Regions from separate parts of the Sporosarcina sp. FSL K6-6792 genome, predicted to be linked through region 2. Evidence: riboswitches for the same ligand, from Rfam matches in the RefSeq annotation. Region 2 holds a riboswitch; the other holds the start of a gene.
What was found. Region 2 has a riboswitch for FMN ahead of ribD (bifunctional diaminohydroxyphosphoribosylaminopyrimidine deaminase/5-amino-6-(5-phosphoribosylamino)uracil reductase RibD). Riboswitches for the same ligand answer to the same signal wherever they lie in the genome.
Positions count from the first base shown of each region.

Region 1: another riboswitch for FMN. It lies ahead of MKZ26_RS01025 (ECF transporter S component); the one in region 2 lies ahead of ribD (bifunctional diaminohydroxyphosphoribosylaminopyrimidine deaminase/5-amino-6-(5-phosphoribosylamino)uracil reductase RibD).

Region 1 covers NZ_JBBOSA010000001.1:228,724-239,771, forward strand. Annotated here, with positions in the region: gene ccsB (c-type cytochrome biogenesis protein CcsB) at 1-953, shown strand, start outside; gene MKZ26_RS01005 (response regulator transcription factor) at 1,573-2,292, shown strand; gene MKZ26_RS01010 (ATP-binding protein) at 2,285-4,069, shown strand; gene sigX (RNA polymerase sigma factor SigX) at 4,115-4,678, shown strand; gene MKZ26_RS01020 (hypothetical protein) at 4,644-5,876, shown strand; FMN riboswitch at 5,953-6,084, shown strand; gene MKZ26_RS01025 (ECF transporter S component) at 6,294-6,875, shown strand; gene MKZ26_RS01030 (ferredoxin) at 7,080-7,331, opposite strand; gene MKZ26_RS01035 (helix-turn-helix domain-containing protein) at 7,441-8,481, shown strand; gene MKZ26_RS01040 (RecQ family ATP-dependent DNA helicase) at 8,481-9,917, shown strand; gene MKZ26_RS01045 (LysM peptidoglycan-binding domain-containing protein) at 10,111-10,773, shown strand; gene MKZ26_RS01050 (metallophosphoesterase) at 10,996-11,048, shown strand, end outside.
Region 2 covers NZ_JBBOSA010000001.1:1,580,602-1,591,649, reverse strand. Annotated here, with positions in the region: gene MKZ26_RS07575 (methyl-accepting chemotaxis protein) at 1-1,510, shown strand, start outside; gene MKZ26_RS07570 (OsmC family protein) at 1,579-2,022, shown strand; gene MKZ26_RS07565 (DUF2087 domain-containing protein) at 2,161-3,261, shown strand; gene MKZ26_RS07560 (GbsR/MarR family transcriptional regulator) at 3,810-4,367, opposite strand; gene MKZ26_RS07555 (quaternary amine ABC transporter ATP-binding protein) at 4,586-5,848, shown strand; gene MKZ26_RS07550 (ABC transporter permease) at 5,841-6,692, shown strand; gene MKZ26_RS07545 (glycine betaine ABC transporter substrate-binding protein) at 6,689-7,588, shown strand; FMN riboswitch at 7,805-7,952, shown strand; partial or broken gene ribD (bifunctional diaminohydroxyphosphoribosylaminopyrimidine deaminase/5-amino-6-(5-phosphoribosylamino)uracil reductase RibD) at 7,937-9,093, shown strand; gene ribE (riboflavin synthase) at 9,100-9,750, shown strand; gene MKZ26_RS07525 (bifunctional 3,4-dihydroxy-2-butanone-4-phosphate synthase/GTP cyclohydrolase II) at 9,764-10,957, shown strand; gene ribH (6,7-dimethyl-8-ribityllumazine synthase) at 10,970-11,048, shown strand, end outside.

The DNA of each region.
Region 1 (11,048 bases), 1.4 Mb from region 2:
TCGAATTTACGACTGCCTTTGGTATGATGCTCGTTGGGGCATTCATTCTTCTATATTACTTATATAGAACACCATCACTCGGCTTGTTTGCTTTGCCGATTGCGATTATTATTATCGGCTATGCAAGTATGTTCCCGAAGGAAATTACACCACTTATTCCAGCACTGAAAAGTTACTGGTTGACAGTTCATGTAATTACAGCTGCACTTGGTGAATCGATCCTCGCGATTAGTGCCGTAGCTGGGTTAATCTATTTATTGAAGAATATCGATTTGACGAAAAAGTCGAAACAGCGGTTCTGGCTAGAGGCGGTTATTTTCACGCTTATCTTAGTAGTCGGTTTCGTATTATCTTCGTCAACGTTTAAATTGACTGGCTATGAAGCACATTTCACTTATATTGATAAAAATGAACAAGCTGCTAAAATTGAGTACAATTATCCACCACTTTTCGGTATGTCTGGCTATGAATCGCTAACACCGGACGCGATGACGCCTTGGGCTGAAATGCCACCAATCGTCAATGCGAAGACACTGACGACGTTCGTCTGGTCAATCGCAAGCGGAATCATTCTCTACTTGATTCTTAGACTCATTTTCCGTCGTCCAATTGCGGCATTGTTGCAGCCATTCGCTAAAAAAGCGAATTCGCAACTAATGGATGAAATTGGATACCGTGCGGTTATGATTGGTTTCCCTATCTTTACACTAGGTGCTCTCATTTTCGCAATGATCTGGGCTCACGAAGCGTGGTCAAGGTTCTGGGGATGGGATCCAAAAGAAGTATGGGCCCTTATCACATGGTTATTCTATGCTGCATTCCTTCACGTGCGTTTATCACGCGGTTGGGATGGCGAAAAATCGGCATGGCTTGCGGTTATCGGTTTCGTCATCATTATGTTTAACTTGATTGCCGTGAATTTGATCATCGCAGGGTTGCATTCATACGCTTAATCGAAAACTGCCTAGTAGTTAGCTAACTACTAGGCAGTTTTTTTGTTTTATAAGTGGAAATAAAAAATCCCTTCAAATCTACTTCGGTGCTTAGTTTATGCTATACATTGGCTTAACATATATAAAGGGGAATTATAAGATTCGGTAATGTCAATGTGTTGTAACTTCTAGGTTTCAAGTCAAGTGCTTGGGGCCATTTATGATCGGTTGGTAAGGGTATATGGTTGGTGTGTGTCGATTATGATCGGTTGGCAAGGTTATATGCTCGGTGTGCGTCGTTTATGATCGGTTGGTAAGGGTATATGCTTGGTGTGTATCGATTATGATCGGTAGTCAAGGGTATATGCTCGTTCGTACGCCGTTTATGATCGGTTGCAAGGTTATATGCTCGTTCATGTGGGGTTTATGATCGGTTGGCAAGGTTATATGCTCGGTGTGCGTCGATTATGGTCGGTTGGCGAAAGTATATGCTTGGTTGTGTGTTCACTTTTGATCTAACTAGACACCGGTTCGCCATTTTGAAGTTGCGCTTAAGAACGTCGCTACGGCTTTTCTGTTTCTTTTTTGCACAACGACTTGTACAATGAAGATAGTAGCTAGTTGAAAGGGGTAATCATTTATGGAAGAAAAAGTGACGTTGTTAGTAGTAGACGACGAGGAAAGAATCCGTCGTCTGTTAAATATGTATCTTACTCGTGAAGGGTATGAAGTCGAAGAGGCTGTCGATGGCGCGGATGCACTCGAAAAAGCGCTTGTGAATAACTATGATTGTATTTTACTCGATTTAATGATGCCTGAAAAAGATGGATTAGAAGTGCTAGAAGAACTGAGAGAAAAGAAAATTATGACGCCTGTCATGATGCTGACGGCAAAAGGCGAAGAGTCAGACAGAGTAACTGGTTTTGAGTCTGGAGCTGATGATTACATAGTGAAGCCTTTTAGTCCGCGTGAAGTTGTTCTGCGGGTTAAAGCAATTCTTAGAAGGTCTGTTACGTTCCCAGGTGCCGCTTCATCATCTACATCGAAGGACTTGGTCGTCTTCCCTCAATTAACGATAGATCACGATGCACACCGGGTTACAGCTGAAGGAGAAGAAGTCGGGCTGACGCCGAAAGAGTACGAATTGCTCTATTTTCTTGCGAAGTCGCCTGACAAAGTATTCGACAGAGAGCAGCTGTTAAAAGAAGTGTGGCATTATGAATTTTTCGGAGATCTTCGTACAGTAGATACGCATGTCAAACGGCTACGTGAAAAGCTAAGCCGCGTTTCTGAACAAGCAGCAAAAATGATTGTTACTGTTTGGGGAGTCGGTTACAAGTTCGAGATTCCTAATGAATAGAATATGGAATTCAATTGTCGGGAAGCTATGGGCAACCATATTGCTTCTCGTTTCTTTTGTATTATTTATTGTTACGGCCTTGCTCCTTGAATTCCTAGATGACTTCCATACACAACAGGCTGAGGAATCATTGCGAAGGGAAGCAACAACGATCGGGAAAATTGTTAATGATCACGAAAGTCAAACTTCGATGAACTTGATTATTGATGACATTCTTGACGACGAAACGAATGCGATGATTGTCGATACCAATGGGGAAGTTACGCATTCATTTCATAAAGGATTGAACAAGGATAGAATAGAAAATAAAGTGCTCTATGAATCCATGTTTTACGCCGCTGAAAAGAATAATAAACAAGTTGTAAAAGAGATGATTTTACCTTCGATTAATGAAGAGAATGTCATGGAACAATACCTTGTTCTATCCTATCCACTTGAAAAAGGAGAGCAACTCGGTAGCTCAGTTATCATTTATCAAAGCCTTGAAGCCGTCCATAGGACAACAGAAAGTACTACACGTATCGTATTCTTATCAGCATTTATTGCCTTTATTTTAACAACATTTTTTGCCTTTTTCCTGTCAACAAGAATTACTTCGCCTTTACGTGGATTGAGGCAGGCGGCATTTGAATTATCGAAAGGGAATTTCGATACAAGATTGCCTGTAATGCAAAATGATGAAATTGGCCAGCTTGCAACTGCATTCAATCAGATGGGTAGACAGCTTAAATACCACGTTGAACTTATTAATCAGGATAAAGAGCAGCTTTCAAGCATCCTTACATCGATGACTGATGCAGTCATTACATTTAATCGAGATTATACAATCCTGCTAAGTAATCCACAAGCTGAACAGTTATTGCAGAATTGGTATTTTAAAAATGGCGCACAAGAGGGTAACCATCATATCCCACCGGCGATTTTTCATATGCTTGAACATGTTATTACGTTCGCTGAGGAAGTTGACGATGAATTAGAATTAGGTGGACAGTTTTATGGAATCTCTATTAGCCCGTTGTATAGCGGAAATAGTATTCGTGGGGCAGTTGCTGTATTACGTGATATGACAGATCAGCATAAGCTTGAGAAACTTAGATCCGACTTCATAGCAAACGTATCTCATGAACTTCGGACACCGATATCTATGTTGCAGGGGTATAGTGAAGCCATTATTGATGGAGTTATAACAAGTGATGAAGAGCGCGACGAAATGGTACAGATCATACACGATGAATCGAAAAGGATGGGCCGACTTGTGACGGATCTTCTCGATCTCGCAAGGATGGAATCAGGACATATGCGACTTTACAAAGACGATCTATCGATGATTCCTTTTCTCGACCGGATAGTCAATAAATTCATGCAAGTTGCGCGTGAAGCAAATGTCGATTTGACTTTCGAATTCTTGGAAGATACAGTACTCATTTCAAATGTAGATGAAGACCGTATGGAGCAAGTATTGACGAATTTAATAGACAATGCAATCCGCCATACACCTGATGGGGGAAGTGTTAAACTCGGAATACAAAAACAAGTTGATATGATTGAAATAACAGTGACGGATACAGGTGTTGGAATTCCGCAAGAGGATTTACCGTATATCTTCGAACGATTTTACAAAGCGGATAAAGCGAGAACTAGAGGAAAAGGCGGAACAGGTCTTGGTCTCGCCATCGCCAAAAGTATTATCGACTCACATGGTGGCAAAATCGCTGCAACAAAAGGTGACACTGAAGGAACAATTTTCAGTTGTATATTGCCTTTAAAAAAGATGTAACTTAATAGCTTGAAATACGACTAATTGATAGAACGGGGGAATTTCATGGACGACTCCGTTTTCCATCGGCTTTACGAACAGTACCATCAGGATGTGTTCAAGTTTCTTATCTATTTGACGAGAGACCGTGACCATGCTGAGGACCTCATGCATGAAGTCTATGTGAGGGTACTGCGTGCTTACGCCGGTTTTGAGGGGAAAAGTTCCGAGAAGACATGGCTCTTTTCAATTGCTAAAAATGTAGCAATCGACCATTTCAGGAAAAATACAGTTCGTAAAAAGCATCTGTTCGATAAGTTCGACTGGGAAAAGAGCGAACTCGTATCGACAGGTATCCTGCCGGAAGAAATCGTATCACTCAGTGAAGAGATGCAAGAGCTGCTGCAAGCACTTAATACATGTACTGGTGATCAGAAAATGGTTATCATCATGCGCTATTTCCAAGATCTTTCCATAGCTGAAACAGCTGAAATTCTTAGCTGGACAGAAGGCAAAGTGAAGACAACACAACATAGGGCGATCAAAGCATTACAAAAGAAATTGAATGCTCTTCCGACAGAAGGGGGGAAACTAGATGACCCACAAAGATTGGAACGACAACAAGATTGAAAAACTCCTCGGTGATGTGCCTGACATATCAGATAATCGTCCAATGTCGGAAATACTGGCACGGCTGAAGCAAGATGAACGGCTGAATACGCCTCACCGTAAAAAATCAAAGAAATGGATGCCAGCACTTGTCGCTGTTGCTGCTTTGCTTGTTATCGGCCTGTTGGTTCCTTCTATGTTTGGTGAAAATGAATTATCAATGAAGGACCAAAGTACCGACAATAAAATGATGCAAAGTGAGGACGCCGAACCTTCTGCAAGAGGTGCGAGTTTGGAAAATGAATCGAGTACGGATGAAGAAGCGGAAATGGGCACAATGGATGGATTTTCCACTAAGATGGCATCTGAAACAGGGAAGACACACCATTTTGCTGTCTACTCCGAAGACGTTACCGATAGTACACTATTCCATTTAGGTCTTGCAGGTGATCAAGCTTTAAGCATTGCCGTTACATTTATCATTCCGAACAGTCAAATCAAGGAGGATATTGGTTTCTTGGAGCCAACGAGTTATGATTTGTACAAAAAATATGCGGATCGTCTCGATGAAAGTGCGCTAGGTTTTCAAGAGTATCATCCTTATAAAGGCGACATAGCTGCAGATGATCATGTAATTATCCACCGACTACCGCAAGGTCATGGTTATGACATAGGTTCGGGATCGATGGAAGTCTATCTCGACTCTTTACAAGATACGTTTTACGGTTATCAGGAGGTCCGATTTGAGAACGAGGATGGAACTGCTACCATGTTCTCTGAAGTAGGTCAACCGAGCACACCGTTGATTTTGAAAAGTGGTCGTAATCATTTGAATTACTATATGTTTGAACAACAAGATGGACAGCAGTTTCTTACTTCGAACTTTTCACAACAGCAGCCATCGTTGAACGAGGCATTACAGCAGATGAAAGTGAAGCCGAATGATGTTTTCAAGCCAGTCATTCCAAGTACTTTAAATTTTGAAGTAAAGGCAGATGACAAATTGACGACCATCAAATTCACACAACCGCTGGATTTGGACGCGATGGAGCCGGAAAAAGCGATGCAAATGGTTGAGGGCATGCTCCTGACAGCAGCTGAATTTGGTGAACAGCTTCAATTCGAAAATGTCGTTCAAGAAGAATGGAACGGTTTTAACTTCAGCCAGCCTTTACCGGTACCGGTTGGATCTAATCCACTACCACTTATATTGAAGTAAATAGAAAGACCTTTGTAAACAGCCTTGTTTACAAAGGTCTTTTTTTTGTATACAATAAGGTTGTAACAAAATATTGATTCATCTTCGGGGCAGGGTGTAATTCCCGACCGGCGGTAAAGGAAAGTCACTTTCCAAGCCCGCGAGCTTAACAGCTGATACCGGTGTAATTCCGGAGCCGACAGTATAGTCTGGATGGGAGAAGGTGAAGGTGCGGCCATCTTTTTGTGTTGTCTACAAAAAGAGGTGCTTATTTAAATGTGGGTTAAAAGAGAAAGAAACAATCTCTTTTCTACTCTCTATTTGAGTATACCTTTCAAATCCCTCGAGCTTATTTGCTTTTGGGATTTTTTGTCGACATAAACAAGATGGAACGGCCTTTCCTCTTTTGAAGTGAATCGCAAAAGGAGAGAGGAACAAATGAATAACAAAAAGTTGCGAAAGATGATTCTCATCGCGATGTTAGGGAGTATTGCAACTGTTTTGATGCAGTTTAACTTCCCATTACCTGCACTACCTGGATTCCTGAAAATTGATTTCAGTGAGATTCCAGCGGTTTTGGCAATAATGACGATGGGACCTGTAGCAGGTATTGCGGTCGAACTGCTCAAAAATATTATGCACTGGTTCATGTCAGGTAGCCCGACAGGTGTTCCTGTTGGTGAAATTGCAAACTTTGCAACAGGCGTGCTTTTCATAATGCCGATTTATTTTATCTTTAATAAATTTAAAACATCTATTGGTCTAGCGGGAGGCCTCATTGCTGGAACTGTCTCGATGGCTATTGGCATGAGTGTCTTGAATTACCTACTGTTTTTACCAATGTATACGTATTTCATGAATTTCCCAGCCATGGCAGGGAATGAGTTAGCTACTTTTATTGTTTTAGGAGTTCTACCATTTAACTTGATCAAGGGAATTATGCTAATGATTATTTCCATGCTGCTTTTCAAGAGTATGAAAAAATGGATTGCACAACAGCGTACCCAATTAACTTCATAATATAAAAGAAAGGTCGTCCCGGAAAATACCGGGACGACCTTTCTACGTTCGATTTATCTAGCTTCGTGACAATGGTCTCTCAGCCAATTGGTAGAGCCACTCACGAGTCTTTAACACTATTGTAGAGTAACGTCTGTCTGGAAGCCCGCACGACAAGTTGTCGTAGTTTTAAAGCGACTTCTGTTATCGACGGCGATTGCCTAGTTAATCTTCGTATTTAAGTGCATCGCCATCAAATGGTGCGTCGGCGGTTTTGATAGAATCGGTTGGACAGCCATCGAAAGCGTCTTCTAGGTCTTCCATCAGTTCTTCTGGAACTTCAGCTGTTCCCATGTTATCATCGAGGATAACATAAGCAATTCCTTCATCATCATAATCGTATATATCCGGGGCAGCAGCTCCACACGCACCACACGCTATACATGTATCCTGATCAACGATTGTATATTTAGGCATAGTCTTTCTCTCCTCTTTTCTCCGTACAAACAATTTACTTCACCTTTCATTCTAATGATGTTGACAAGAGTTTTCAACAAAAAACATTTGTTAATCGGAGGAATTCAAAATGAAACTATCTTCAATACTATTAACCATCATAGGCAGAATAGACGGTGAACGAACAATCTATGCGGGACTTCACCTATTACGTGGCAAACGATCGGGACAAACACTGCAAGATGTTGAATACTACGGTTTGAAGGAATTCTTTGGTATTGTACCAAAACTGACAGCTGAACGATTCGATGAGGCAGCTAAACAGTTAAGTGATAGGGGTTTCATCTCAACAATGGATGATTCTTTCGTCAAACTGACGGAGCAAGGTCGCGTGGAAGTTGGCAAATTACCGTCCTACCGATTTAACGGCTGGGATTATAGAGGGAGAGAAATGATTTTTTTCGGAAGGTTATCGCTTGTTGTGCAGACGGTTTCGAATTTCAAAGCAAAGGAAAAATCGTTTATGCCCGCTCAAAAAGACCGTGATATTCAAACTTTTGTTAAAATGCTACTACATAATCAGCGAATCAGTGATCCAGTATTTGCTAAAGGCGTCAGCGAAGAAATTCGGCTATGTATTACTCGAAGTGAAATGGATGAAAGACAAAAAACAATTATCACTCATCGCTTAAGTGGTTTCGGACTGACAGGCTGGACATGGGATCAGTTAGCAGATAATTTGAAACTAAATCCATTCGATATCCGTCTACTATTTATAGAAGGTCTACATATGATGCTTGCTGTCATTATTCTGTCTCCTGATTTGCCTTTTTTGCGAAAAATAGCTGAAAGCGTCAAGGTTTCGACATATTTGACGGATTCCTCTGTAAAAACGAAGCAACTTTTTGATCGTGGCTTTTCTCTTGAAGAAATTGCGATGGCGCGCAACTTGAAACAGAGTACAATTGAAGATCATTTTGTAGAAATGTCTATTAATGATACAGAATTTCCGCTAACACAGTTTGTTTCTGAGGAAGATGCAGAAGCAGTAGCTGGAAAAGTGAAGGAAATTGGAACCCGTAGACTTCGCTTGCTGAAATCTGAATTCGAAACGCTTTCCTATTTTCAACTTCGTCTCATCTTAGGTGCGCGGACGGGAGGGGGCAACTAATGGCTATTCACAAATTATTAAAAGAGAGATTCGGTTTTGATCAATTCAGGGCAGGCCAAGAAGATGTCATTCGAGATGTGATTGCGGGTAAGGACACGATTGCAATTTTACCTACAGGTATAGGGAAGTCACTTTGCTACCAATTACCTGCCTATGTACTTGAAGGTACTGTCTTAATCGTTTCACCACTCGTTGCGTTGATGGAAGACCAGGTGGCAATCATGAAAAGGAACGGTGAAAAAAGGGTTGTTGCGTTAAACTCATTTCTTTCTTATTCTGAGAAAAACAGGATAATGGAGGAATTAGGCCGCTATAAGTTCATTTTCATATCACCTGAAATGTTGTTGCAAAAAAATGTGACTGCTCATTTACGTAACATTCAGTTGTCGTTAATTGTTGTTGATGAGGCTCATTGTATTTCTCAATGGGGATTTGATTTTAGACCAGAATATTTGCGGCTAGGAGAATTTTTTGAAGGATTGAATCGACCAGGTATTTTGGCTCTTACCGCAACGGCCGATGATAAAGTAAAGGCTGATATTTGCAGGTATCTGCAACTTCAAATGCCTGCAATTCATCAACATTCGTTGGACCGCCCTAATATTTCTTATTCAATTGTCAAAGTTGATAATGGGATGATGAAAACGGATTGGATTAAGAACCGTATCGTAACGACGGCGGGTCCTGGAATCATTTATGTGGCATCGCGAAAGCGGGCTGATGAACTATCTCAGCTTCTTCAGCTGGAGGGTGTTTCTGTGGCATCTTATCACGCCGGCAAAGAGCAAGAAGATCGAGCGTTCATTCAGGAACAATTTATCACTGGTGAAATTAGCTGGATATGTGCTACAAATGCGTTTGGAATGGGTATACATAAAGACGATATCCGTCAAGTGATCCATGAACATGTACCTCAAGCTATCGCAAGTTACATTCAGGAAGTGGGGCGTGCGGGACGTGATGGTGATTTAGCGGCAGCGACGTTACTTTTTTCGTCCGATGACGAAGGAAGAACGCGTTTCATTATCCAAGACGATCTCCCTCAAGAATGGGAAATCAAGCACTATAAAAGTCTTCTCATAGAGAATTATCCGCCTGCTGAAGCAGCTGAACTGGCACGGATTAGCGAAACAGGAAAACGTGTCATAGACTACTACATCGAACGGATGCCGATTGAAGATGTCATTATTCGTATGTCTGAATTGATACGTGAAAAAGAAGAGCAACTACAGACGATGCTTCGATTAGTTCATTCTGAAAGATGTATTCGGGAAGAGATTTTAGGTTTTTTCGGCGAGGCATGTGGAATGAAACCGAAGTTTTGCTGTTCGGTTTGTGGAACAGCGGATGGTCTAAAGCTTGATGTACAAAAAACAATCGTGTTGGATAAACGAATGGTGGATTGGGAGGAAAGGTTGACGGGGCTTCTTGGATAACAAATCTGTTGTCCATTTAACTTCATTCTGAAGAACTATGCCTGATGACTCGTGGAACAAGGAAAGTTGCAGTTCAATCGCCCCTCTGAGTAACCAATATCCTGTTGGTGCAAATACAGCAAGGTGTATTTGATTTTTACGACAAAATTCGTCATAATGAAAGAATAGCACGATGTGATAGGAGAATGTAGCGATGAAAAATGATGATTATAAGACTGACTTTGAAGAGCACAGGAAGGAAATCGGTCTAGACGATGGTCATGAGGTTAGCAAGCTTCCATCGCGTAGCGAATTGCATAGGAAAGGTCGTAAACCTAAAAAGAAATCCAGCCATACGATGATTAATGTTATTCTTGGGTTATTCACACTTATTCCGGTACTCATTTTAGTGTATATTATTTCCGATTTTTATACTCCGGGTGATCGTACGTCAGCAAAAGGTGGGGAAACCGGCACGCTCTTTGAAATGAACAGTGAAAAGCCAGTTGAAAAAACTGCCGATGCTGATAAAGACGATGAAAAAAATGCAACTAGTAATGAGGACGAAAAGAGTGCTGTGAAAACTGAAGCTGAAGCAAAAGTTGAGGAGAAGCCAGTATCTAAACCAGTAGTGAATGTCAATCCAACACCAGAAAAGAAACCAGAAGTAAAAGTAGAAACGAAGCCGGAGAAGAAACCGGAAGTAAAACCGGAGTCTAAACCAGTAGCAAAAACGCATACGGTTGGTAGTAATGAAAACCTTTATCGTATTTCTTTGAAATATTATGGTAACGGTGGAGGCGTCGAAAAAATCAAAAGCGCAAACGGCTTAACATCGAATGAAATTGGGGTTGGACAGCGACTTGTCATTCCTTGAGGAATAGCAGTATGAACAAGGCGAAGTATAGATTCTTTGCCTTTTTCTTATGATAATAGGGAAATCTGGGTTTTTTGACACGGAACTGTGTCAAGCTCCAAGCGCCAGACGTTCGGGTCATAAGTGAGCCCGGCTAATCGGCAAAAGAATGCCGCTTCGCCGGTCCGCCCTAAGCCTGTCGCATCTACATGGCACTTTGCGCTTATCTTATGAAGGGTGGGCATGATTACGGTTAATAAAATGATATGGTCATCTGTTTCGCTGATGATTGGATT
Region 2 (11,048 bases):
CAATGATCTAGCGAAAACATTGATGTTGATACATATCGGGAATAAGGGAAATTTTATGTCTGCTCTTGAAGAGGTTGTTAAGAGGCAGCATGTATCCTTAACTCAAGATGGTTATAATGCAACGATGTTTTACTCAAAAGATGATCAACTGATTCCCTTTGCGGTTAGTAAAAATACGAATCTGAGTTTGTCCAATCAAATTGTGGAGAAAATCAAACAAGACGGTAAAGGTATTTTACATGAAACAATCCAAGGAAATCCGCATACTATCAGCTATTATCGTGTTCAAGAGTTAGGCGGGGAATTTGTTATTGTCGTTCCGGATAGTGATTATTTGGCGGATACGAAAGAAATGGGAACCCAAATTTTGATATCGATCCTAATTGCGTTAATCATCGCATTGTTACTGATTGCGCCGACGATTCACCGAATGACGAAACCGATAATTGTATTGCAACAAAAAATGCGCATGGTCAGGGAAGGGGATTTAGGAGTCGATTTGGCGATTCAATCTTCTACACCTGAATTCCAATCGCTCATTAAAAGCTTCAAGATGATGATTGAAAGTATGTCCTATATGCTCGTGGAAATAAAAAACACTAGTATACAACTAGCACAGACTGGAAGTCATTTAAACGTCAGCTCAACTGCGCTGCTGACAAAAAATGATTATTTGAATGCTCAGGTTTCAGAGTTGGAGACGATTGCTGCAGAGACGGTTTCTGTATCAGCAACACAGCAGCAAGCCTTCCAGCAGATGAAAGTTCAAATGGCTACGTTGTTTAATGAAATGGAAGATGTTTTTCATGAGTCAACGATTACAAAACAAGTCGTGAAAACAGGAGAGACTTCGACAATCGAGGCAGCAAAAATGATGAGAATCTTCTTCCGAAGTATGGAAAGTGTCATTCAAACGATTGATGACTTACATGAAAAGTTCATGTCCGTTTCTAGTGTAGTTAGCACCATTGATAGCATTACTGACCAAACGCGTATGCTTGCATTAAATGCGAAAATCGAAGCAACTAGAGCTGGAAAAGCAGGAGCAGGATTCTTAGTGGTAGCAAATGAGGTCCAACGATTAGCGGAGCAATCGGCTAACGCTACAGGAGAAATTAAAGGTACTATTTTACAAATGGAACAATCCGTTGATAGGACTACTTTGAATATAGAAGAGATGCAAGTAGATGCAACAAATTTTGAAAGTATTACACAAGAAAATAGTGGGAATTTCAAGGCCGCTGCAGATCAAATCAAGGTATTGGATCGAAGGTTATTGGTTATGAAAGATCACTTGAACTCGTTGGAAAGCGGACTACCGTTATTGGAGGCATCTACGAAACAAGTAGAAAATGTTTCCGAAAAAAATAAAAGTAATGCAGCTCAAATGATGCGCGCATTTCAGGAACAATTTGAAGCGATGCAAGCTGTTGAAAAAACGGGGTCAGAGTTATCTTCTCTTTCCAATAAACTGTTGGTTAACGCCAATCAATTCACTACTTCAATTTGATTTACTGAATCGACGGATAGTAACCTGTATAATGAAAGAAACAAAATAGTCAAAGGGGGACTTTTCTTATGGCACAACATCACTTCCATTTAAAAGCTGACTGGCCAGGTTTACGGAATGATATAGGAACAATCGATGCGGGAAATTTAAAGACGGAGATTTCAATTCCACCCGAAATGGACGGGCCGGGAATTGGTACAAATCCGGATGAAATGCTGCTAGGTGCAGCGGCGACATGTTATATTATTACACTTGCGGCTATGATGGAGCGAAGTAAATTGGAGAAAGTCGCCTTGACGATGGAGTCAGTTGGTGTTGTCGATGTAACGAACGGTGTCATTACATATAAAAAGATTATTCATAAACCAGAAATCGTATTGAAAAAGGACGCAACTGAAAAGGATGAAGCACTGGCACACAAGCTTGCGGAAAAAGCTGAAACGTCCTGTATGATTAGTCGTGCTATCAAAGGAAATGTAGAAATTGAGTTAGATACAACTGTAATAAAATAGAATGTTAAGATGTTCAAAAACCGTGCTCTATGGAGTGCGGTTTTTTTTATGCGAAAAAATTAGATTGTATTAAACGTAGATAAAGTGTATATTTGTTTATATAAAAAACAGTGTGAAGAGAAAGGTGTTTATGTTTAAATGGATATGTCACTAGATTACCCGGTAGAAGTTATGGAAAAGGGATACATCGAAGAGAATCGTTATTATCGCTGTTTATTATGTGGTGAAGAAGTTGAAAAAGGGATCATTTATCCTGTAGGAGATGTACATTTCACAGATTGGCGTTATATGGAACACCATATTGAAAGGACGCATGGCAGTGTTTTTGAACGATTACTCTCAGGTGGTAAGGAACAGACGGGGCTGTCCGACCAACAATCGAAATTGCTTTCTTTGATTTACGCAGGAAAGACAGATAAAGAAATTCAACAGGAACTGAAAATCGGAAGCATGTCGACGATTCGTAATCATCGTTTTTCATTACGTAAAAAAGAAAAACAAGCAAAAACCCTGCTGGCTCTCATGAATTTAGTGAAACGGCAACAAGAAATCGTAACAGATGAAACGAATATCGATAAGCCGAATGAGAAATCATTTGAACCTTCAACAGAATTAGCGCGCTATTTCTCTGAGGAGGATGGGCGTTTGAAAACACTACGTATGAAAGAGCAAGAAAAAAATCGCCTGTTAGCAGAAATTGCGTTGCTCTTCAAACCGAATAAAGTGTATTCAGAAGGTGAAGTCAATGCAGTTTTGGTGACGATCTTCGAAGATTATATGCTGTTACGGCGGGAGATGGTCGACCGTGATGTGTTAACGCGTAATGCTGAAGGAAGTGCATATCGCCTTGTGCAGGGTCAAGAAAAAGGAGATGTCGATGAAATGGATTTTAAAAAAGAAATGAAATTGAAGGCGAAAGAAGATAAACCGAGTTATGGAATATTTCAAATCAAGAATGTAAAGAACGGGAAGCTTTTTGTAAATTCGACACCGAATTTCAAAACATTGAACGGATTAAAATTCATGTTAACTACCGGTGGGCATAAAAATAAAGAACTACAAACCGATTGGGATGAACATGGAAAAGACAATTTTGAAATTGAAATACTTGAAACGATAGATGAAAAGGATTGGCAGGGGATTAGTAAAAGTAAAATCCTTGAGAAGCAGTTGGATAAGTGGGTAGAAGAGTTACAGCCATATGGGGAAAAAGGATACAATCGTATTAAAAAAATGTGATAGTTAGTTAAGAAGACACGTCTGTTGATTAACCATTTATTTGCATAAAACACTGGTGAGTAAGGCTTGGAAAATCTATTTTCACTGGACCATTTCGAGCACTCTAGTACCCTGTACAATTTGTTCCTCGCTTACTTTTAGCAGAGATTATGCATCTATCCATGTGATGTCTTATAGAAAGTGACACTTCTTTAAAATAAATAAGAAAAAACCATATAGAAATCATCAGCCGCCAAAATTACATCTTTGGCGGCTTTTATCCAGGTAGACACTCCTCTATTCTTTTGTCCCAAAAAGCTTTAGCACTTCGTGTACTAATGTATTTGGAGGGCGACGGATGAAGGACCACCATACGATTACCGAAAAAATATGTAGGGATACGACAAAGTCGCATCCCTACATATTCAGATATCCCGGTAATCTTATAGAAGCATTCAATCCAAAGCAATCTAAAGTAAATCATACACGTAGCGCGCCCATAGTGTGATCAAATTATTTACTGGCCGTCTTTTTCATGTCTACCAAGGCGCCTTCCGCTTTTCTTATGTTCACTTATTTGGCGTATCCTGTTCAGGCTTTTTAATTGGCACGAGATTAAAAATATCATGATCTTCAAAAGCATCAACAAGACGATCGAGCCAATCGTAATAATCTCGTAGGTATAGTAATTTTTCAATATCTATAGTTACTTCTTCTCTCAATTCATCATCTAGCGCGGGATCGTTTACTAGTCCTTCCAGTTCAGCCAAAGACCTTCTTATTGCGGCTGAATGCAAGGAAACAGATCTTCTCCACTTTATTGAAAATAGGTCAATAAAGCTTTGATACCAATCATCCTTCACTTGATAAAGGTCTTTTCGGACCCCTCTTTTCCAAGCACGTTCCACTAACTTCAAATCGGATAGTGCTCTGACAGATGTGCTCATGCTCGTTTTACTCATCCCGAGTTCTTCTGTCATGTCATCCAATGTTAACGGCTCATTATGAAAAAACATCGTGCCATACTGTCTTCCAGCAGAAGGTGTAAGACCATAAAGATGTATATTTTGTGCGATGGATTCAATAATCCGCTCACGAGCTTTTTCAAGTTTTTCATTACCGTTCATACAACGTCTTCCCTCCACTATAACCGGCATTTATTAACCGATCCAGCTCATTTCTTATAGCGTATTATATCCTATCTTAAAAAGCAATTCGTAGCAATAAAAGTTCGTACAGTTTTTTCTGTACAAACCATTTAAATTGAGAAAACGGTTGTAATGCAAAAAAAAGACAGCTATACTAGAAGACATTCGTCAGTTTTGAAAATATAAGGAGTGTATGTATGAGTGAACAGATTGCCAGTAAGAAAATCCAAGTGATAAACACCACAAAGATTTTCGGTAAAAATGCGAAGCGGGCTTCCCAGCTTCTAAATGAAGGAAAAACAAAAGGTGAGATTTTGAAAGCCACCGGCGCAACAGTCGGGGTGAAAAATGCATCATTCGATGTGTACGAAGGTGAAATATTTGTCATTATGGGATTGTCAGGTAGCGGAAAATCAACGCTTGTTAGATTACTGAACAGGCTGATTGACCCAACAATGGGCAATATCCTGCTAGACGGTGAGGACATCGTTGGGATGAATAAAGAACAACTTCGTAATGTAAGGCGTAAGAAAATTGGAATGGTATTTCAAAACTTCGCACTCTTTCCCCACAAGACGATTCTTGAAAACGCGGAATATGGCTTAGAAATCCAAGGAGTAGCGAAGGCAGAACGTCAAGTCAAAGCGAAAGAATCCTTAGGACTAGTCGGACTTGCAGGATATGAAGATCAATTCCCTAGCCAGCTGAGCGGAGGCATGCAACAGCGTGTTGGTTTAGCGAGAGCGCTAGCTAATGGACCAGATATTTTGCTGATGGACGAAGCATTCAGTGCGCTTGATCCGTTAATCCGCAAAGATATGCAAGACGAATTATTGCAACTTCATAATGATATGGGGAAAACAATTATTTTCATTACGCATGACTTAGATGAGGCACTTCGTATAGGCGACCGCATTGCATTGATGAAAGACGGGGAAATTGTTCAAGTGGGTACGCCCGAAGAGATATTGATGAGTCCGTCGAATGAATATGTAGAACGCTTTGTTGAAGATGTGGATCTTTCTAAAGTATTGACAGCGGGACATATTATGAAAAAAGCTGAGACGGTTCAAATCGACCGTGGAGCGAGAGTAGCTCTTCGAATGATGAAACAACTTGGGATATCTTCAATTTACGTTGTCGATAAAGCAAAGCGTCTTTTAGGTGCGGTCACGGCCCAAGATGCGAGTTTGGCTATTGAAACAGGGAAGACACTTGAAGAAATAATGATTACCGACCTTCCGATGATTCTTCTGGATACAGTGCTAATCGATCTGTTCGATATCGTATCGACAGCGGTTATTCCGGTTGCAGTCGTTGATGAAAATAACAAGCTACAGGGAATTATTATTCGTGGTGCATTGATTGGTGCATTATCAGGTGATAATCAGTTTATCAATAATAACGGAACTTTCGATTCCGATGAACAAACGGATACGGAGGCGAAGATAAATGGATAAATATTTACCTCGTTTGCCATTTGCGGAGTGGATTGACAATGGAGTCGATTGGCTCGTACTAACTTTCGGTACAGTGTTTGACGGAATTTCAGATTTTCTCAAAGGAATAGTTGAAGGATCAGTGGAATTGCTCGATATCGTGCCATCTATTTTACTTGCCGTGTTATTTGCCTTGCTTGCGTGGTTCGTATCTACTCGCCGCATTGCCATATTTACATTGTTCGGCTTGCTGTTCATCGATTACTTGGGCTATTGGTACCCGATGCTGCAAATGCTGGCACTCGTACTCACCTCTGTATTCTTCGCACTGATAATCGGAATTCCAGTCGGTATTTGGGGATCACAACAAGCGACAGCAAGAAAAATCATCAATCCCTTATTGGATTTGATGCAAACCATGCCGGCATTCGTTTATTTATTGCCAGCTATATTCTTCTTTAACATCGGGGTCGTCCCAGGTGTTGTGGCATCTGTTATCTTCTCAATGCCGCCAACAATTCGTTTGACAATGCTTGGAATAGAACAAGTTCCGAAAGATTTAATCGAAGCGACGGAAGCATTTGGTTCTACAACTTGGCAGAGATTGAGCAAAGTACAAATTCCGCTTGCAAAACCGACAATTATGGCGGGTGTCAATCAAAGTATTATGCTTTCGCTATCGATGGTCGTTATTGCATCGATGGTTGGTGCGCCAGGGCTTGGTGAAGAAGTTTACCGAGCTGTTACACAACTTAAAACGGGTGTTGGTTTTGAAACCGGATTGTCCATCGTTATCGTAGCAATCATTTTAGATCGCATCACGCAACACGCAGGAAAGAAAAAACAAGGGGGAACTAAACTATGAAATTAACAAAAAAAGTATTAGGACTTGGAGCGGTTGCTCTGCTTGCAGTAGGACTTGCTGCATGTGGCAGTGACAAGAATGAAGCAGACGGAGACTCCACGAAAACAGTTGGTGAATCAGTAGACTATAAGATTACAGGTATCGATCCAGGTGCAGGTATCATGGAAGCGACTGAAAAAGTACTTACAGAATATGACCTTACAGATTGGGATCTTACAACAGGTTCAAGTGCGGCAATGACAGCTTCACTGAAAAAAGCTTATGACAAAGAGCAACCGATTATCGTTACAGGTTGGACACCGCATTGGAAATTTGCGAAATACGATTTGAAATATCTTGAAGATCCAAAAGGTGTGTACGGTGGGGAAGAGCAGATCCGTACAATCGGAAGAATCGGATTAGCAGAAGATCTGCCAGAAGCTCACCAAATCTTATCGAAGTTCAACTGGACTGAAGAGGATATGGGAGAAATAATGGTAGCTATTCAAGAAGGTGAAAAAGAAGACGCGGCAGCACAAAAATGGGTTGAAGCAAATGAAGAAAAAGTGGCTGTATGGACAGAAGGCGTTGAAAAAGTGGACGGCGACAAGATCAAACTTGCTTACGTTGCATGGGACAGTGAAATCGCTAGTCATAACGTCATGAAAATTGTTTTAGAAGATATGGGTTATAAAGTGACATTAACACAAGTTGAAGCAGGTCCATTATGGACTGCAGTTGCTGACGGTAGTGCAGATGCATCGCTTGCAGCTTGGATGCCGTTAACTCATAAAACATATGCTGATAAATTCGAAGGTAAATTCGAAGAGCTTGGCGTCAATATGGAAGGTGTCAAAGTCGGTCTTGTGGTACCGAAGTATATGGACATCGATTCAATTGAAGACTTGAAGAAATAAATAATAGAATCTCAGTGTTATTTAAGCGCGAGCAATAGGATAATGAACCCGGAAGAACGCTGTAATATGCAGCGGTTTCCCCGGGTTTATTATATGTTGCAAATGCAATGGTATTCTTATTTCATCATACATAGAAGACTCAGTTCTGTTCAATCAGACTGAGTCTTTTTTGATTTTATGGCAGCAGTATGATAACTTTAAGTCGGCACGTATAAACAAACTCTTCGGGGCAAGGTGAAATTCCTTACCGGCGGTGATCGAGCATAGCTCGTCAGTCCGTGACCCGTCCTTCCTTGCTTGGAAGGCGGTGGAGCTGGTGAAATTCCGGCACCGACAGTTATAGTCTGGATGGGAGAAGTTGTTTGGATATACGTGCTGTGCTTGCAGGCTCTGCCCTTTCAAAAAACGAAAGGGGGAATGCCAATGGACCCTCAACATTATATGAGACTTGCTCTTGAACTGGCGCGTAGTGCACAAGGACAAACCTCGCCCAATCCACTTGTTGGTGCTGTTTGTGTGAAAGACGGCCGGATTTTAGGGACGGGTGCGCACTTGAAAGCTGGGACACCTCATGCTGAAGTGCATGCGCTGGCAATGGCAGGTGCGAATTCTATTGGTGCGGATCTATACGTGGCACTGGAACCGTGTGCCCATACTGGGAAAACACCTCCGTGTACAGATCTCATTATTTCATCTGGAATTCAACGTGTTTTTGTTGCGTCTATCGATCCGAATCCCTCCGTCAATGGAGCGGGAATCGGGCTTCTTAAAGTTGCTGGGATTGAAGTCATTACCGGCATTTTACAGGAAGAGGCAGAGCAGTTAAACCAAGCATTTTTTCATTTCATCAGATACGGGAAACCATACGTTACCTTGAAAGCCACCGCAACTCTTAACGGTAGACTTTCAACGCAGAACGGGGACAGCAAATGGATTACTTCGGCTGCATCACGAACCGATGTCCATCACCTCCGCCATACCCATGATGCTATTTTGGTAGACGTACAAACCGTACTTCACGATAACCCTTTCCTCACCACCCGTTTGCCCCATGGTGGAAAGAACCCAATTCGAATTAATTTAGACCGGCATCTCAGGACGCCAAATCAGCGAATGTTGTTACAGACGGCGCTATAGAAACAGTTATTTTTACTCTCGATTCAACACATTCTGAAACTACTTTTTTTGAACATCCTTTAGTTTCAATTAAAAGGATTTCAGAAAACGTATCTTTTTTGAATGAAGTTTTAAAACGTTTTGCTGATAAAGAAATCATGACAATGTTCGTTGAAGACGGTAGCAAAGTTCATTTCAGTTTCATCAATAAAGGTCTCACAGATGAACTGTATTTGTATATGGCTCCGAAATTAATCGACAACGGTTCTTCATTGTTCATGAATGATACTTGGAACCTAATGGCAGAAAGCGAATCCCTGCGTTTTTTAGATGTGCGACAAATAGGAGACGATTTCAGCTTTCATGCCAGGTTTCTGAAGGAGGATTGACAGTAGTTGTTTACTGGGATTATTGAAGAAGTAGGAACAGTTTCAGCGGTTAGGCCAGCAGCGAATTCATTGCAACTATCAATCCGTTGTAGCAAAGTGCTTAGCGATGTTAAAAAAGGCGATAGTCTGGCCGTGAATGGTGTCTGTTTGACGGTATCAGATTTCTCGAGCAATCAATTTACAGCTGATGTCATGCCTGAAACTGTTAAAGCGACAACGCTTCAAGCATTGCGTACGGGAAGTCCAGTTAACTTAGAACGTGCGATGGCGGCGAATGGTCGTTTCGGCGGACATATAGTCAGTGGACATGTCGATGGCACTGGCGAAATTGTTTCGGTTAGACAAAAAGAAAATGCCATCTATATGGAAATCAGTATCGCAACTAAATTATTGAAGTATTTTATCCCAAAAGGTTCAGTAACTGTGGATGGAACTTCACTTACTGTATTTGGTGTGACGAGTATTGGTTTTATCATCTCATTAATTCCAGTCACGCAAGGTGACTCAATCATCGGCCGAAAACGGGCTGGGGATCGAGTGAACGTAGAATGCGATATGCTCGCGAAATATATAGAACGGCTAATAACTACAGACAAAGAGAATCCAACTGGCGGTTTAACAATGGATACCCTTATCGCCAGTGGATTCCTCAGTTAAGGGGGCAAAGCAGATGTACTCTACCGTAGAAAAAGCAATTGAAGAACTAAAAAAAGGAAAAGCAATTATTGTCGTTGACGACGAAGACCGGGAGAACGAAGGTGACTTTGTTGCACTTGGTGAATTCGCTACACCCGAAATGATTAACTTTATGGCGACGGAAGGCCGTGGATTGATTTGCGTGCCGATAGACGAAGAGAAATCGCGACAGCTTGAACTCGGACTTATGACGGAAAATAATAGTGATGTGCACGGAACTGCATTTACGATTAGCATTGATCATGCGGATTGTCATACTGGAATCTCTGCATTTGAACGGTCGGAAACAGTATTAAGGATGCTAGGGACTGAAGCAGGTCCAACAGACTTTAGAAGACCAGGACATATATTTCCGCTAATAGCGAAGTCTGGCGGCGTCCTAAAGCGCTCTGGTCATACAGAAGCAGCTGTAGACCTCGCGAAGCTCGCGGGAGCAGAACCTGTCGGCGTCATATGTGAAATTATGAACGTCGATGGGACAATGGCGAGAGGTCCACAGTTGAAAGAGATAGCTGAACGATTTGATCTTGTTATCTTAACCATTCAGGAACTAATTGCTTATCGTCGCATCAATGAAAAACTTGTTGAGCGCATTGTAGATATTAGTCTGCCAACAGATTTTGGAGATTTTAAAGCAGTCGCTTTCGTTGAAAAAGAAACAGGGAATGAACATATTGCTTTGGTAAAAGGTGATATCGAAGATGCTGAAAATGTACTCGTCCGCGTTCATTCGGAATGTTTGACAGGCGATGTCTTTGGCTCATATCGATGTGATTGTGGTCCGCAACTTCAAGCTGCACTTGCACAGATTGAAAAAGCCGGAAGAGGCGTCTTACTCTATATGCGTCAGGAAGGTCGTGGAATAGGTCTCGTCAATAAAATGAAGGCCTACAAGCTGCAGGAAGAAGGATACGATACTGTTGAAGCCAATGAGAAATTAGGATTTCCAGATGACCTTCGAGATTATGGCATCGGTGCACAAATACTGCGGGATCTCGGTTTAACGTCGATTCATCTTCTGACGAACAACCCGCGTAAAATTGCTGGAATAGCAGGACACGGGTTAGAAATAACAGAGCGCATTCAAATCGAAATGCCTGTTAAAGTGGAGAACAAAATTTATATGGAAACAAAGAAAAATAAAATGGGACACTTATTGCATAATTGAGGGGGAATAATGATGAGAACAATTTATGAAGGACATTTAGTTGGAACAGGGCTTAAAGTTGGAATCGTGGTAGCAAGGTTCAATGAATTCA